3 regions of the Streptomyces akebiae genome follow, and region 3 is predicted to be linked to each of the others. Evidence: riboswitches for the same ligand, from Rfam matches in the RefSeq annotation. Region 3 holds a riboswitch; each other region holds the start of a gene.

What was found. Region 3 has a riboswitch for cobalamin ahead of K1J60_RS02895 (ABC transporter substrate-binding protein). Riboswitches for the same ligand answer to the same signal wherever they lie in the genome.
Region 1: it holds a riboswitch for cobalamin, as region 3 does, so the genes downstream of both, K1J60_RS14665 (ribonucleoside-diphosphate reductase subunit alpha) here and K1J60_RS02895 (ABC transporter substrate-binding protein) in region 3, are expected to answer to the same signal.
Region 2: it holds a riboswitch for cobalamin, as region 3 does, so the genes downstream of both, K1J60_RS41900 (energy-coupling factor ABC transporter permease) here and K1J60_RS02895 (ABC transporter substrate-binding protein) in region 3, are expected to answer to the same signal.

Annotation. Positions count from the first base shown of each region.
Region 1 covers NZ_CP080647.1:3,439,976-3,445,010, reverse strand. The annotation lists gene K1J60_RS14670 (ribonucleotide-diphosphate reductase subunit beta) at 1-115, opposite strand, end outside; gene K1J60_RS14665 (ribonucleoside-diphosphate reductase subunit alpha) at 115-2,571, opposite strand; cobalamin riboswitch at 2,695-2,830, opposite strand; gene K1J60_RS14660 (GNAT family N-acetyltransferase) at 2,894-3,400, opposite strand; gene K1J60_RS14655 (nucleoside hydrolase) at 3,483-4,472, opposite strand; gene mctP (monocarboxylate uptake permease MctP) at 4,709-5,035, opposite strand, start outside.
Region 2 covers NZ_CP080647.1:9,672,437-9,677,471, reverse strand. The annotation lists gene K1J60_RS41920 (MFS transporter) at 1-1,109, shown strand, start outside; gene K1J60_RS41915 (helix-turn-helix domain-containing protein) at 1,165-1,590, shown strand; gene K1J60_RS41910 (NIPSNAP family protein) at 1,638-1,949, shown strand; gene K1J60_RS41905 (Nickel transporter NicT) at 2,007-3,131, opposite strand; cobalamin riboswitch at 3,397-3,579, shown strand; gene K1J60_RS41900 (energy-coupling factor ABC transporter permease) at 3,610-4,329, shown strand; gene K1J60_RS41895 (energy-coupling factor ABC transporter substrate-binding protein) at 4,326-4,862, shown strand; gene cbiQ (cobalt ECF transporter T component CbiQ) at 4,868-5,035, shown strand, end outside.
Region 3 covers NZ_CP080647.1:659,187-664,221, reverse strand. The annotation lists gene K1J60_RS02900 (FecCD family ABC transporter permease) at 1-144, opposite strand, end outside; gene K1J60_RS02895 (ABC transporter substrate-binding protein) at 408-1,460, opposite strand; cobalamin riboswitch at 1,529-1,739, opposite strand; gene K1J60_RS02890 (DUF6215 domain-containing protein) at 1,807-2,472, opposite strand; gene K1J60_RS02885 (Gfo/Idh/MocA family protein) at 2,952-3,971, shown strand; gene K1J60_RS02880 (L-idonate 5-dehydrogenase) at 4,010-5,035, opposite strand, start outside.

The sequences.
Region 1 (5,035 bases), 2.8 Mb from region 3:
CGACGGTCCAGGTGTTCTTGATCGCGTCCCGGTAGCGCTCGTAGAAGTCCGGGTAGCGCATCGGGCGGAGAGTCAGCTCGAAGCCGGGGTCGAGGAGATTCTGGTTGCTGGGCATCACTGGCAGGCCTCGCAGGACTCGGGGTTCTCAAGGGAGCAGGCGACGGCATCCGGGTCGGCCGACTGCTGGACGGGGATGGTGTTCTCGGGCCGGGCCGGGGTCTGCGCCTGGCCCTGGCCCTGTGCCGCGCGGGCGATGCGCGTCGCCGGGCGGGAGCGCAGGTAGTACGTGGTCTTCAGGCCCGACTTCCAGGCGTACGCGTACATCGAGGAGAGCTTGCCGATGGTCGGCGTCTCCAGGAACAGGTTGAGCGACTGGGACTGGTCCAGATACGGCGTGCGGGCGGCGGCCATGTCGATCAGACCGCGCTGCGGGATCTCCCAGGCCGTGCGGTACAGCGCCCGTACGTCGGCCGGGATCCACGCGAAGTCCTGCACCGAGCCGTTGGATTCGCGCAGCGCCTCACGGGTGCGGGCGTCCCAGACGCCCAGCTCCTTCAGGTCCTTCACCAGATACGAGTTGACCTGGAGGAACTCACCGGACAGCGTCTCGCGCTTGAACAGGTTGGACACCTGGGGCTCGATGCACTCGTACACACCGGCGATCGAGGCGATGGTGGCCGTCGGCGCGATGGCGAGGAGCAGGGAGTTGCGCAGGCCCGTCGTCGCGACGCGCTCGCGCAGGGCAGCCCAGCGCTCCGGCCAGGTGGGCTCGACACCGTAGTGGTCGGGGTGCAGCACACCGCGCGCCGTACGGGTCTTCTCCCAGGCCGGAAGCGGGCCGACCCGCTCGGCGAGGTCGGCGGAGGCCTCGTACGCGGCGAGCATGACGCGCTCGGCGATCCGAGTGGACAGGGCCTTCGCAGCCGGGGAGTCGAAGGGCAGACGCAGCTGGAAGAAGACGTCCTGCAGGCCCATCGCGCCGAGTCCGACCGGGCGCCACCTGGCGTTGGAGCGGCCCGCCTGCTCGGTCGGGTAGAAGTTGATGTCGACGACGCGGTCGAGGAAGGTGACGGCGGTGCGGACGGTCGCGTCCAGCCGCTCCCAGTCCATGTCGCCCGTCGCCCGGTCGACGAACGCGCCCAGGTTCACCGAGCCCAGGTTGCAGACCGCCGTCTCCCCGTCGTTCGTGACCTCCAGGATCTCCGTGCAGAGGTTGGAGGAGTGGACGACGTGGCCCGGCTCGGCCGTCTGGTTCGCCGTGCGGTTGGCAGCGTCCTTGAAGGTCATCCAGCCGTTGCCGGTCTGCGCGAGGGTGCGCATCATGCGGCCGTACAGGTCACGGGCCGCGATGGTCTTCTTCGCCAGGCCCTTCGCCTCCGCCTCGCGGTACGCGGCCTCGAACTCCTCGCCCCACAGGTCGACCAGCTCGGGTACGTCTGCCGGGGAGAACAGCGACCACTGCTCGTCCGCGTTCACCCGGCGCATGAACTCGTCCGGGATCCAGTGCGCCAGGTTCAGGTTGTGCGTACGCCGGGCGTCCTCGCCGGTGTTGTCACGAAGCTCCAGGAACTCCTCGATGTCGGAGTGCCAGGTCTCCAGGTAGACCGCGGCCGCGCCCTTGCGCCGGCCGCCCTGGTTCACGGCGGCGACCGAGGCGTCCAGGGTCTTCAGGAACGGCACGATGCCGTTGGAGTGCCCGTTGGTGCCCCGGATCAGCGAACCGCGCGAGCGGATACGGGAGTACGACAGGCCGATGCCGCCGGCGTGCTTCGAGAGGCGGGCCACCTGGTGGTAGCGGTCGTAGATGGAGTCCAGCTCGTCCAGCGGGGAGTCGAGGAGGTAGCAGGACGACATCTGGGGGTGTCGCGTACCGGAGTTGAAGAGGGTGGGGGAGGAGGGGAGGTAGTCGAGGCGGCTCATGAGCCCGTAGAGCGCGGCGACTTCGTCGAGGGCACGGATGCCCGCCTCCGCATCGGCACCCGTGTCCTCGGCGAGGCCGACGGCGACCCGCAGCATGAAGTGCTGGGGCGTCTCGACGACCTTGCGGGTGAGGGGGTGCCGGAGCAGATAGCGGCTGTGCAGGGTGCGCAGGCCGAAGTAGCCGAAGCGGTCGTCCCCGGCCGGGTCGATCAGGGCGTCGAGGCGCTCGGCGTGGGCGCGGGTGAACTCGGCCGTGCGGTCGGCGACGAGTCCCTCCCGGTGGCCCACGGCGATGGACTCGGTGAACGTCGTGACACCCTGCGAGGCCGCCTCGGCACGGATGCCGACGGCCAACAGCCGGGCGGCCAGTTTCGAGTAGGCGGGATCCTCGGAGATGAGGCCCGCGGCCGCCTCCGTGGCCAGCTCACGCAGCTCCGCGACCATCTCGGCGGAGGACACACGCACCGACCGGCCGCGCAGCGCGGCGGCGGCGACCCGGCCGGGATCGGCGTCGGGCAGGTCGGCGGTCAGCTCGGTCAGGGTCCGCAGCAACGCGGTACCAGGACCGTCGGTCTCCGTCGTCGGGTCTGTTGAAACCGACCTGGCTGCGGCCAGGTCGGCTGACACCGGATCGGCTGGCGCGATGGTCACGTGGGGCTCTCCCTCGCTCGGCTGGGGCCCTGCAGAGGGCAGGCGGCAGCACACGAGCGCACGGGGGCGTCGCGTCCACCGGCCCATTCCACGAGGCCCGGACGTCAGGGCACCCGGACCGGACGGCCGGGCGCACTGTCGGCAGGTGTTCGGACTGAACAGGCGTGCACACATGACGACGTATGCACGCGAGTACACCGTTGCGGGACAGTTCCGGATTCACACCGGATTCCCCTGCGGCGACAGCGAGCATGAGCATACATCTAGTGTCGGGTCGCGGTGTCACCCCCACATGTTGTGTCGCCATCGGCTTCGCAGGGTGTCAGAGCGTCAACTCGTAGGTGATCAGCGTGAGGTCGAGGAGGTCGGGGAGGGGGTTCCAGTCGCGCTCAGGTGTGCGAGTGAAGCCCAGACGTCCGTAGATGCGATGGGCCGCGTGCATGCTCCGCTGGGTCGACAGCACGACGCGCGCACAGCCCTCCACGGTGCGGGCGCGCTCCAGGCAGGCCCGTACGAGTGCCTCGCCGACACCTCGCCCACGGGCCTTCGGGGAGACCGCGAGCATCCGTATCTCGGCCTCTCCCTCGCGGGCGATGTCGGCCATGGGCCCGCCCGCGGGGACGAAGGTCACTCCGCCCAGCACCTGCCCCTCCGCGACCGCCACGAGCACGTCGGCCCGGGCGGCCCGCTTCGCCACGTTCCGCAGCTCGTCGAGGTACTGGTCGCTCTCTCCGAAGTCCAGCAGTCCGTCGTCGAGGTAGGCCTGTGCGGTGATCTCGCCGAGCGTGGCGTACTCCTCGGGGGTCACCGGCCTGATCGTGATGTCCATGCGTCGCAGTGTGCACGAGGGGCGGCTTCGCACGGCGGCGGTTATCCACAGGCGCCGCCGATGGTCGGACCATCGGATCGCGTCAGGTTGCCGCCGGCCACCTGGGCAGCGTCGTCACGAAGTCCGCGCTGAAGTCGCGGGTGCCCGGTCCCAGCGCGACGCGGCCGGTGGCCTGCAGACGGGCGGTCAGGGCGGGGGACTCGGAGTAGTAGACGCGCCGGGCTGCGGTCGGCACGAACACGGTCTGGCCGCGTGTGAGCTCGCTCGCGCACTCCACGACGACGGCCCCGTCGGCGGCCTCGACGAACGCCTCGTCGCCGCAGACGCCGACGGCCAGCGGATCGTGCAGCGGGCAGGTGCCGTCTCCGCCGTGGCGGGTGTAGGCGTCCATGTAGGTGCGCATCAGCCGTGCGGCGAGGGCCGTGCCGGGTCCCGCGGCCTCCAGCGCGGCCAGGTCATCGGGGCGGAACAGCCAGCGGTGCGAGGCGTCCAGGTCGACCATGGTGAACGGGATGCCGGAGGACAGCACGATCTCGGCGGCGTCCGGGTCGGCCCAGATGTTGAACTCGGCGACCGGGGTGAAGTTGCCCGGGACCTGGGCGGCGCCGCCCATGAACACGAACTTGCGGACGCGGTGGGCGAAGTGCGGGTCCTCCAGCAGGGCGACGGCCACGTTGGTGAGGGGGCCGGTGGCGCAGACCGTCAGCTCGCCCTCGTACTCCCTCGACAGGCGCAGCAGGGCCTGGGCGGACGACTCCGTCGGGTGGGCGGCCGTCGAGTCGGGGAGGGTCTCGTCGCCGAGGCCTGCGGGGCCGTGGAAGGCGGATGCCTCGCGGTAGGGGAGGCGGGAGAGGGGGCGGCCGGCGCCTCTGTGGACCGGGACGTGGGCGTCGATGCGCAGGGCGCGGGCGAGGGCGCGGGCGTTGGTGTAGGTGGCTTCGGCGGGGAGGTTGCCGCCGGTCGAGGTGTACGCCTTGAGGTCCCACAGGTCGGTGCCGAGCAGGTACTGGAGGGCTACGGCGTCGTCGATGCCGGGGTCGCTGTCCAGGACGATCGGGGGGCGAGCGGTCACCGTTGCAGCGTAACCGGGTGATGTACGCCCCCGCCGCCCCTACCCGTCCCGTCCTCCAGGGGCTGCGCCCCTTCGACCCCCATCCGCGGGTCCGGTGGGGGCTGGTCGCGCAGTTCCCCGCGCCCCTGAAAAAGCGGGGCTGCGCCCCTGCTTTTCAGGCCCTCCAGAACCAGCCCGCCCCGGACCCGCGCCCGAAAGAACGAAGCTGAACGCGGGCTGGGGGGAGGCTCGCCCGGCTAGTGGCTCGTTCCCGCCGTCGCCGGCGGGAGTTCCACCTGGACGCCCGGGTCGCCGGCGTCCGCCGTGTAGTCCTGCGGCCTGGTCTCGTCGATGCCGTCGGGAGCCTTGGCGGCCCGCAGGACGAAGGTGAAAACCACCGTGACCACGACGTTGAGGACGAAGGCGGTCAGACCGATGTAGCCGATCTCGCCGATGCCGGGGATCTCGGCGGACGAGCCGCCGAAGTGCTTCTGGGTGGGGGAGGCCACGCCGTACGCGGCGATCGTCCCGTACAGCATGCCGACCGCCCAGCCGGCGATGAGGGCCCAGCGGTGGAACCAGCG
Region 2 (5,035 bases), 9.0 Mb from region 3:
GGCAGGTGTACGTCCTGGTGTTCCTCCTGCAGTCCGCGTCGGCCGTGTTCACGCCCACGTTCCAGGCCGTCGTCCCCGACGTGCTGCCCGAGGAGCGCGACTACACACGGGCCCTGTCGATGTCCCGGCTCGCGTACGACCTGGAGAGCCTCTTCTCCCCCGCCCTCGCGGCCGCCCTGTTGTCGGTGATGACCTACGACGGGCTGTTCAGCGGCACGGTCCTCGGTTTCCTCGCCTCGGCCGCGCTGGTCGTCTCGACCGCCCTGCCCGAGCGGGCCGCCGCCACCGCCCCGAGCACGGGCGGCGTGTACGCGCGGGCCACCGCCGGCACGCGCCTCTTCCTGGGCGTGCCCGAGCTGCGGGCCCTGCTCGCCCTGAACCTCGCGGTCGCGGCGGCCGGGGCGATGGTGACGGTGAACTCCGTCGTCTACGTCCGCGATGTGCTGGGCCTGTCGGCGGGCGCCCTGCCGCTGGCTCTCGGGGCGTACGGGGCCGGTTCCATGGCCGTGGCGCTGATGCTGCCCCGGGTGCTGGACAAGGTGCCGGACCGGGCCGTGATGCTGCCGGGCGCGTTGTCGCTGACCGTCGTCTTCGCCGGGCTGGGGGCCGTCACGGGGGCACCGGGCGGGAGTTGGCGGCTGCCCGGGCTGCTGGTCGTCTGGGCCGCGTTCGGTGCCGCGTGCTCGGCGGTGCTCACCCCGACCGGACGCCTCGTCCGCCGCTCGGTGGCGCCCGGGGAACGTACGGCCGCGTTCGCCGCCCAGTTCTCCCTCTCGCACGGCTGCTGGCTGCTGACGTACCCGCTGGCCGGATGGCTGGGGGCGGCGGCCGGGCTGAACTGGGCGGTGCTCGCCCTGGGTTCGCTCGCGCTGGGCGCGGCGCTGCTGGCCGTACGGCTCTGGCCGACGACATCGAGCGCCGACGCACCCTCGGCTCCCGCACCGCCGGACCGGACGCACGCGGGCCATGCGCACGCGGCCGGCGTGCACGGAGCCCACGTGCACGCCGACCTCCCCTTCGGTCACCCCCATCTGGCGGGGGCCCGGCGCGTCCCGAACGGATGGCGACACAGCCACGGCCACCTCACGGACGGGCTGCACGCCCGCTGAGGGGCCTGGGCACTTCGGTGGGACGGGGCCGACGGGGCCGATGTGTTCCTGGAGTGTGTCCGAAGGCTCGGCGGAGGACGACCACTTGGCGCAGCGGCTGGTCGACGCCGCCGACGCCGCCTCCCTGCCCCTGTTCGCCGGCTGGCGCGCGCAGCCCTGCCCCGCAGACGATCCCGTCGGGGCGGCCATGCAGCGCGTCCACGTACAGCGAGAACACCGGGGTGCCTGCCATCTGGCGGCGGTGCGCGTGTACGGACTGACCGCCCAGGCGGCCATGGTCGTCAACCTCGGCGTCGAGCAGGCGGCCCACCACGGCTGGCGAGAACCGCAACCCGTCGCCGCGGCCCTGATCCCCCGACGGCGGCGCGCCGAGCAGCTCCCCGGCGAGTTGCAGGCGCCGCTCTACACCGCACCGACCGCCCGGCAACGCACCGAGTTCGCCCGGCTCGTCGACGCCTTGACCACCTCCCCCACCCCATGACGCCGACCGGCATGGCCGTCGCCCGCGCCCCGGGGGACCATGGAGCCGTGATCACCATTCATCTGAAGTACGAGATCGACGCCGACAAACTTGAGGACTTCGAAGAGTACGGGCGGCGCTGGGTTCGGCTCGTCAACCGTTTCGGCGGGACGCACCACGGCTACTTCCTGCCGAGCGAGAGCGACAGCGACATCGCCTACGCCCTGTTCTCCTTTCCCAGTCTCGCCGCGTACGAGCGGTACCGCACGGACAGCATGTCCGATCCGGAGTGCCAGGACGCGTTCGCGCTGGCCCGCGACACCCGCTGCATCAAGCGGTACGAACGCCGCTTCCTCCGGCCGCTCGACGGCTTGTCCTGAGGCCGGTGGGGCGCCCGTGTGCCGTGGTGCGGGTGGGTGGTGGGTGTTCGTGGGTGTTCACCCCGCTGTCCACTTCTCCTCGATCCGCGCGAACCGCCAGACCAGCAGGGCGACCGCCCAGGTGACGAAGAAGAGGCCGACGACCACATAGCCGACGGTGTTGAGGTCGAGGCCGGAGACCCGGTCCCAGAAGAGGCCGTGCAGGTGGGCCTTCTCGGCGACGAGGCCGAGGAGTTCGACCGTGCCGATGACGAGGGCGACGGCCACGGACAGACCCGTGACGGTGAGGTTGTAGTAGACCTTGCGGACCGGCTGGGAGAACGCCCAGCCGTAGGCGAAGTTCATGAACGTGCCGTCGACGGTGTCGAGGAGCGACATTCCGGCGGCGAACAGGACGGGCAGGCACAGGATCGCGTACCAGGGCAGCCCGGAGGCGGCGCCCGAACCGGCCAGGACCAGCAGCGCGACCTCCGTCGCCGTGTCGAAGCCGAGGCCGAAGAGCAGGCCGACGGGATACATCTGCCAGGGCCTGGTGAGGGACCTCATCAACCGCCCGAGCAGGCGGTTCATCAGGCCCCGGCTGTTCAGCCGTTCCTCCAGCGCGGCCTCGTCGAAGGTGCCCGAGCGCATCTCGCGGAACACCTTCCAGATCCCCACCAGGGCCACCAGGTTGACGAGGGCGATGGCGTACAGGAACGTCCCCGAGACGGTGGTGCCGATCCAGCCGGTCACCTCGTGCAGCGCGGAGCCGTCGTCGCGGACGGGTCCGGCGAGCGTCTTGACGCCGAGGGTGAGCAGGAAGGTGAGGACGAGCACGATCGACGAGTGGCCGAGGGAGAACCAGAAGCCGACCGACAGCGGGCGTCGCCCCTCCCCCATCAGTTTGCGGGTGGTGTTGTCGATGGCGGCGATGTGGTCGGCGTCGAAGGCGTGCCGCATGCCCAGGGTGTAGGCGGTGACACCCATACCGATGCCGAAGGTCCTGCTGCCGACGCTGTAGTGCTCGGGGGCGACGATCACCACGAGGGTGAACCAGCCGACGAGGTGCAGCGCCAGGATGAAACCGGCCATCCCGCCCAGGCCGGCCCACTCCCCGCGCGTCGTCGTGGCGCGGATCCGCCGCCATGAGAGACCGCCCGTCCCGGCGGTGGCCGAGGGGGCGGTGTCGGTACCAGGAGCCATGGGGCGTGCGCCTCTTCTTCTCTGCGTGCCTCGCGTCGCGTCGCCGCGTCCGTGCGGTCGAGGTCCTCGTGCCGCGGTCGTGCGGTCGAGCCTCCTCAGCCTTGTGCGCCATGTTGGCAGCTGCAATATCGTCGCAGTAAAGCTCCCGTCTGCTTTCGGTCAGGTCCGTTCTCTCGACGTGGCGCCGGGCGTGCGCCGGGGTGTGAGCTGTCGCACGGCGCCTGCGCGCCCCTCGCCTCCGCTTGTCAGCGTCCTTATCTGGGCACTACTGTCACCACGCCTTGGTGAACGGGAAATCCGGTGTGATGCCGGTGCGGCCCTCGCCACTGTGATCGGGAAGTCCGGCTCCGGTCCTCACGGACAGCCACTGGGTCTTCGGACCCGGGAAGGCGGAGCACGGGCGGTGTCACCCGTAAGCCAGGAGACCGGCCAAGGCGCGTCAACCATCCACGAGGTGCTGGAGAGGGTCTGCTGAGCCATGCACATAGCCGAGGGTTTCCTTCCTCCGGCGCACGCGATCGCCTGGGGCGTCGCGTCCGCGCCGTTCGTCGTCCACGGAGTCAGGGCACTCACCCGTGAGGTCAGGGAGCATCCCGAGAGCACGCTGCTGCTCGGCGCCTCGGGGGCCTTCACCTTCGTTCTGTCCGCGCTGAAGCTCCCGTCGGTCACCGGGAGTTGCTCCCACCCCACCGGCACCGGCCTCGGTGCCATCCTGTTCCGGCCGCCGATCATGGCGGTGCTCGGCACCATCACCCTGCTCTTCCAGGCACTGTTGCTCGCCCACGGCGGTCTGACCACGCTCGGCGCCAACGTCTTCTCGATGGCGATCGTCGGCCCCTGGGCGGGTTACGGTGTCTACCGGCTGCTACGACGCTTCGGCGTGCCGCTGATGGTGACGGTGTTCTTCGGCGCGTTCTTCGCCGACCTGGTCACCTACTGCGTCACCAGCGTGCAGTTGGCGCTCGCCTTCCCCGACCCGAGCAGCGGCTTCCTGGGCGCGCTCGGCAAGTTCGGCTCCATCTTCGCCGTCACCCAGATCCCGCTCGCGGTCAGCGAAGGTCTGCTCACGGTGTTGGTGATGCGTCTGCTGGTGCAGTCGAGCAAGGGCGAACTGACCCGGCTCGGCGTGCTCCTGACCGGCGGGCAGAGCCGCGCCGGGGCCGGGACGGAGACCGGGAACAAGGCGGTGGCCCGATGAAGCGGAACACGAAGATCAACGCACTGCTGCTGCTCGCCGTGGCCGCACTCGCCGTCCTGCCGCTGGCCCTCGGCCTCGGCGACCACAAGGAGGAGCCCTTCACGGGCGCCGACGGCGAGGCGGAGACGGCGATCACGGAGATAGAGCCGGACTACGAGCCGTGGTTCTCCCCTCTCTACGAACCGCCGTCCGGTGAGATCGAGTCGGCACTCTTCTCCCTCCAGGCCGCCCTCGGCGCGGGGGTCCTCGCCTACTACTTCGGCATCCACCGGGGTCGACGCCAGGGCGAGGCCCGGGCCCGGGCACTGCTCGACGCGGCCGGGGAGGCCGACACGGCTCCGGCCAAGCCGGTGGACGTGGCGGTCGCGGCGTCCACGGCGAGGGCGGCGGCCACGGCGGCGGCGAGTGCCCCGGCCGCCGCGGCGGCCTCGAAGGGCGCATCCGGCGCATCCGGCGCATCCGGCGCATCCGGCGCATCCGGCGACGAAGGCTCGTCCGGTGGCTCCGGGGAGTCCTCCGCCGGGCGGGGCTGACCCGGGTGCTGCCGATCGACGCGGCGGCGCACAGCAGTCGCTGGCGCCGCCGCCATCCCGTGGACAAGGCCGTGCTCGGTCTCGGCCTCACCGTGCTGGCGATCTCCCTGCCGCCCTGGCCCGGCGCGGCTCTGGTCCTGCTGACCGCGCTCGTGGTGCTGCTGGGCCCCGCG
Region 3 (5,035 bases):
GCCGTCCCGGATGGGCGTCAACTCCGTGTGCCCCCAGCCGAGATGGGCCACCACCGTGGACCAGACGTCGACCACGCCGATGTCGGCCGGACCGATGGTGATCGCGAGGGCGATGGAGAGAAACAGCCCTCCGAGCCCGGCCATCCACGCCGATCCCCAGCGCAGCCGGCGGCCGAAGGCCACCGCCACCGCCGTCGAACCGTCCGCTCCACCGGGCCCCGCCGGGCTCGGCCCACCGGTCTTCGTGGGAGCCGGCCCACCGGTCTTCGCCGAGGGCGGCCCACCGGTCTCCACCGCCGTCGACGCGTCGGTGACCGCGTCGACGGCCGTGCCCGTCTCCGTGCCCGTCTCCGTGCCCGTCTCCGTGCCCGTTTCCGTGCCGGGCTCCGTGTCGGGCTCCGTGCCGGTCATCCCGTGAGACCGTACTCGCGCAGTGCCGCCGCGAGCTTCTCCACGCCCTCGACGGTCCGGACGGTCGGGTTCATGGCCTGGCCGGGCAGCAGCACATAGCGCTTCTTCCGCACCGCCGTCATGTTCCGGGTGACCGGGTCGGACTCCAGGAACTCGATCTTCTTCGCGGCCGTCTCGGCCGTCTGCTGCTTGCGGACCAGGTCCCCGACGACGAGGACGTCGGGATCGCGATCCGCGACGGTCTCCCAGTTGACCTGGGGCCACTCCTCCTCGGTGTCGTCGAAGACGTTCTTCGCGCCCAGCTCGCGGGTGATGACCCCGGGGGCGCCACAGCATCCGGCGAGGTACGGGGACTGGGCGTTGGCGAACCAGTACATGACGGTGACGTCATCGGCGTCGAGTCCGGCGGTCGCCTTCCGCACCCGGGACTTGAGCTCGGCCACCAGCTTCTCGCCGCGCTCCTCGACCCCGAAGACGCGGGCCAGATCGCGGACTTCGCCGTAGACCGTCTCCATGGTCAGCGGCTCGGTGCGGACGCCGTCGCCGTCACCGCTGTTGTCCTTGCCCACACAGTCGGAGGGCGACAGATACGTGGGGACGCCGAGCTTCTCGAAATCCTCCCGGGTCGCCACACCGCCCTTGCCGAGCGTGGAGGCGAACGAGGAGACGACGAGGTCGGGTTCGGTGTCCAGGACCTTCTCGAAAGACGGCGCGTCGTCGGCGAGCCGAGGCACCTTCGCGTCGGCCTTCTCCAGTTCCTTCGGCAGCGGATCGGTCCAGGTGGCGGTGCCCACCATGCGGTCGGCGAGCCCGAGGGAGAGCAGGATCTCGGTCGTGCCCTGGTTGAGGGAGACGGCGCGTTCGGGCGGGCTGTCGACCCGTACCTCCTGCCCGCAGTTGTCGAGGGTCACCGGATATCCGGCGGACCCGCCCGAGGCCGGGCCACCGCCCGGGGGTGCTGCGGAGCCGGAGCCTCCGCAGCCGGTCAGCAACAGGGAACCGGCGGCCAGGAACAGGACGGCATGGCGGACGGGGCGTGCGAGTGGCACGGGACTTCCTTCGGCGTCGAGGGCTCATGCGCGAAGCCCGGTCGTACGATGCTTCCCCGGGCACCCCTCGGTGCCGGGGACCGCCAGCAGGTCTTCGGACTCGGGGTCACCCGGACGGGACGCCTTCCCGGACCGCGATCGTGATCGCCGTCCAGTGGCCGTTGCCCCGCCCGTCGCCCTCACCGCTGCGCGTCAGCTCCGGATTCGCACCGGATTCCCTGACCCGTACGCGTACTTACGTGTGCGTACGTGGGTTCGACTGGCGTCGGCAAGCTATCACAGGCCGCCGGCGCGCTGGGCCGCCGAGCGCTGAGGCCGCCGAGGGTTGAGGCCGCCCGAGGGCTCGTCAGGCCGCGGGCTTCCAGCCCGGGAGCGTCGGCAGGACCTTCTCGGCCACACGGAACAGGGCCGCGTCGTCGGGGACCTGGGAATCCTGGCGATAGATGACGAGCTCGAAGGTGGTGCCGCTGTCCTTCGGGTCGGTCGCGACCAGCAGCCGCCGGGCGACGCCGCCGGGGCCGGACTGCGGGTCACTGCCGTCGAGGCGGAACGAGAGGGAGATGGTCTGACCCGAGTACAGGGCCGCCGCATGTCCCAGGACCGTCCTGGTCTCGACGCCGGCGCCCAGGTAGCCGACCGACTCGGCGACGGGGAGGTCCTCGTACGACGCCGACAGCTCCACGGTGTACGTGTCGAGTTCGACGGTCGCCTCGGGGGTGACGGTCTTGGTGCCGTCGAACCAGGTGGACTCGTTCTGGCTGCCCGACGCGATGACCGCCTGCTCGGTGGGCGTCCCGAGGAGCTTCGGCAGGTCGGAGCGGTTCAGCGCGGTGCACAGCTGTGCACCCGAGACCTCGCCCCGTGGTGCCGGAGAGGCGTCGTCCGAGGACGAGCAGACGGCCGGCCCCAAGGTCTCGGGGGTCGTGTCGAGGAGGTCCGCCAGCAGCCACATCCCGCCCAGCAGCACCCCCACGGTCGCCACCGCCGAGACGACCTGAGCCCCCGTGCTCATCTCCTTCGTCGAGCCGACTCGGGAAGCCGCTCTCGAACCCGTCTCCGGATCTGCTGCCGATCCCATATCCGGACCGACTGCCGACCCCGTATCCGGACTTGCTGTCGCACCCGCCTCCGGACCTGCTACCGATCCCGACGCCGGACCTACCGAACCCGTCTCCGGACCTACTGCTGAACCCGTCTCCGCCCCTACTGCCGATCCCGTCTCCGCATCCTCTGCCGAGCCCGCTCCGGAATCGGAGAAATCGTCGACCATGTCCCCCGTGCCCCCACCTTGATGTGCACACGCCTGACGCGCGCCGGGGGAGCCTAACCGGTGCTCGTCGCCCGGGGAAACGCAATTCCGCGTACGCCGCTCGCCGTGGCCCCGCGAGGCCGGCCGCGCAGGCGTGAAGAAGGGCTCCTCGGGGGAGGACGAGACCCTGTGCGCCCGCTGCCCCGGGCGCCGACCCGGCCCGCGCGAAAGGAAGAAGAGGTATGACCGAGCAGGGCTCCCTCGGTGTCGCCGTCGTCGGCACCGGCCGGATGGGCGCCGATCATGTGCGCCGGATCTCCGAGGTGATCAGCGGCGCCCATGTGACCGCCGTCGTCGACCTCGACACCGACCGTGCCCGGGCGATCGCCGCCGGCATCGAGGGGTGCGCGGCCTACGGCGACCCGGCCGAGGCACTGACCGCACCGGGCGTCGACGCCGTCCTCGTGGCCTCACCGGGCCCCGCGCACGAGGCGGCCCTGCTCGCCGCGTTCGCCCACGACCTGCCCGTACTGTGCGAGAAGCCCCTCACCCCGGACACCGCCTCCGCGCTCCGGCTGCTGGAGGCGGAGCAGCGGCTGGGGCACCGCCGGGTACAGGTGGGGTTCATGCGCCGCTACGACCGTGAGTACGTCAAGCTCAAGGCCCTGCTGGACAGCGGCGACCTGGGCCGGCCGCTGCTGCTGCACCACCGGCACCGCAACGCCGAGGCCCCGCCCGGTTTCACCGACGCCATGGCCATCAACGACTCCGTGGCCCACGAGATGGACATCACCCGCTGGCTGCTCGGCCAGGAGATCACCGCCGTCAGTGTGCTGCGGCCCCGGCCGTCCGCGCACGCCCCCGAGGGCCTCAGCGACCCGCAGCTCGTCGTCTTCGAGACCGACGGCGGCGCGGTGGTCGACGTCGAGATCTTCCTCAGCGCCCGCTACGGCTACCAGGTGCAGGCCGAGGCCGTCTGCGAGGACGGCACGGCCCGCATCGGCGACGGGCACGACATGCTCGTCAACGCGGCGGGCCGCTGGGGCGGCACGGTCACCCCGGGCTACATCGAGCGGTTCGAGGACGCCTACGACCGACAGGTCCAGGCCTGGGTGGACGCCACCCGGCGCGGCGAGGTCACCGGACCCAGTACCTGGGACGGGTACGCCGTCGCCGCGATCTCCGAGGCCGGCGTCCGCGCCCAGACCGAGGGGGTCCGCACCGAGGTGGAACTCGTCGAACGCCCCGCCCTCTACCGCTGACCTTCGGCACCCGGCGGTCGCCGGCACCTGACGCCCGCTCACGCCCGGCCGGTGAGATCCAGCAGCACCTTGGAGGCGACCGTGCGGTCCCGGGCGGTCTCGAAGGCGAGGGCGGACCGCTCCAACGGGAAGGTGTGCGTGACGACCGGATCGACAGGAAGGCCCTGGGCCAGCAGGGACAGGGCCTCGTCGAACTCGGTGTCGAAGCGGAAGGAACCGCGCAGCTCCAGCTCACGGGTGACCGCCACATTGCCGAGCAGCCCGATCTCCCCGGGCGGCAGCAGCCCGAGCATGACCACGATGCCGCCCCGCCGCGCCCGCTCCACACAGCTGCGCAGCCCGGCCGGCGCCCCGGACGCCTCCACGGCGACGTCGAAGACGCCGGCCCAGTTAGGGTCGCCGGGCCGGTCCGCCCGCACGGTGGCGGTCGCGCCCACCTCGGTCGCGATCCGCAGCGGCTCCTCGTGCAGATCGCTGACGACGACCTCGGCGGCTCCGGCGTGCCGCAGCGCCGCCACGACCAGACAGCCGATCGGACCGGCCCCCGCCACCAGGACCCGCTTGCCCCGCACATCGCCGGCCCGGCGCACGGCGTGCAGGGCCACCGCCAGCGGCTCGGCGAGCACGGCCCGGCGCAGGTCGAGCCCGGGAGGCAGCTCCCGGACCTGACCGGCGGGCACGCCGAGGCGCTGCGCGAACCCGCCCTGCACATGCGGGGTGTGGGCCGCGCTGCCCAGATAGCGGGTGTGCGCACAGACGTTGCGCATGCCCCGTGCGCACTCGGGGCAGACCCCGCAGGGCGTGGCCGGATGGATCGCGACCGGCGCTCCCACCGCCGGGACGTCCGGCCCCTCGACCCCGGGACCGAGCGCGGCGACATGGCCGACCACCTCGTGACCGAGCACCATGGGCTCGCTCACCGCGAAGTCGCCCACCCGGCCCCGGTGGTAGTAGTGCAGATCGGACCCGCAGATACCGCCGAGCGCGACGGCGACCGCGATCTCACCGGCCGCGGGACCGTCGTACGGCCGTTCCTCGACCCGGAGGTCACCGGCTCCGTGGAC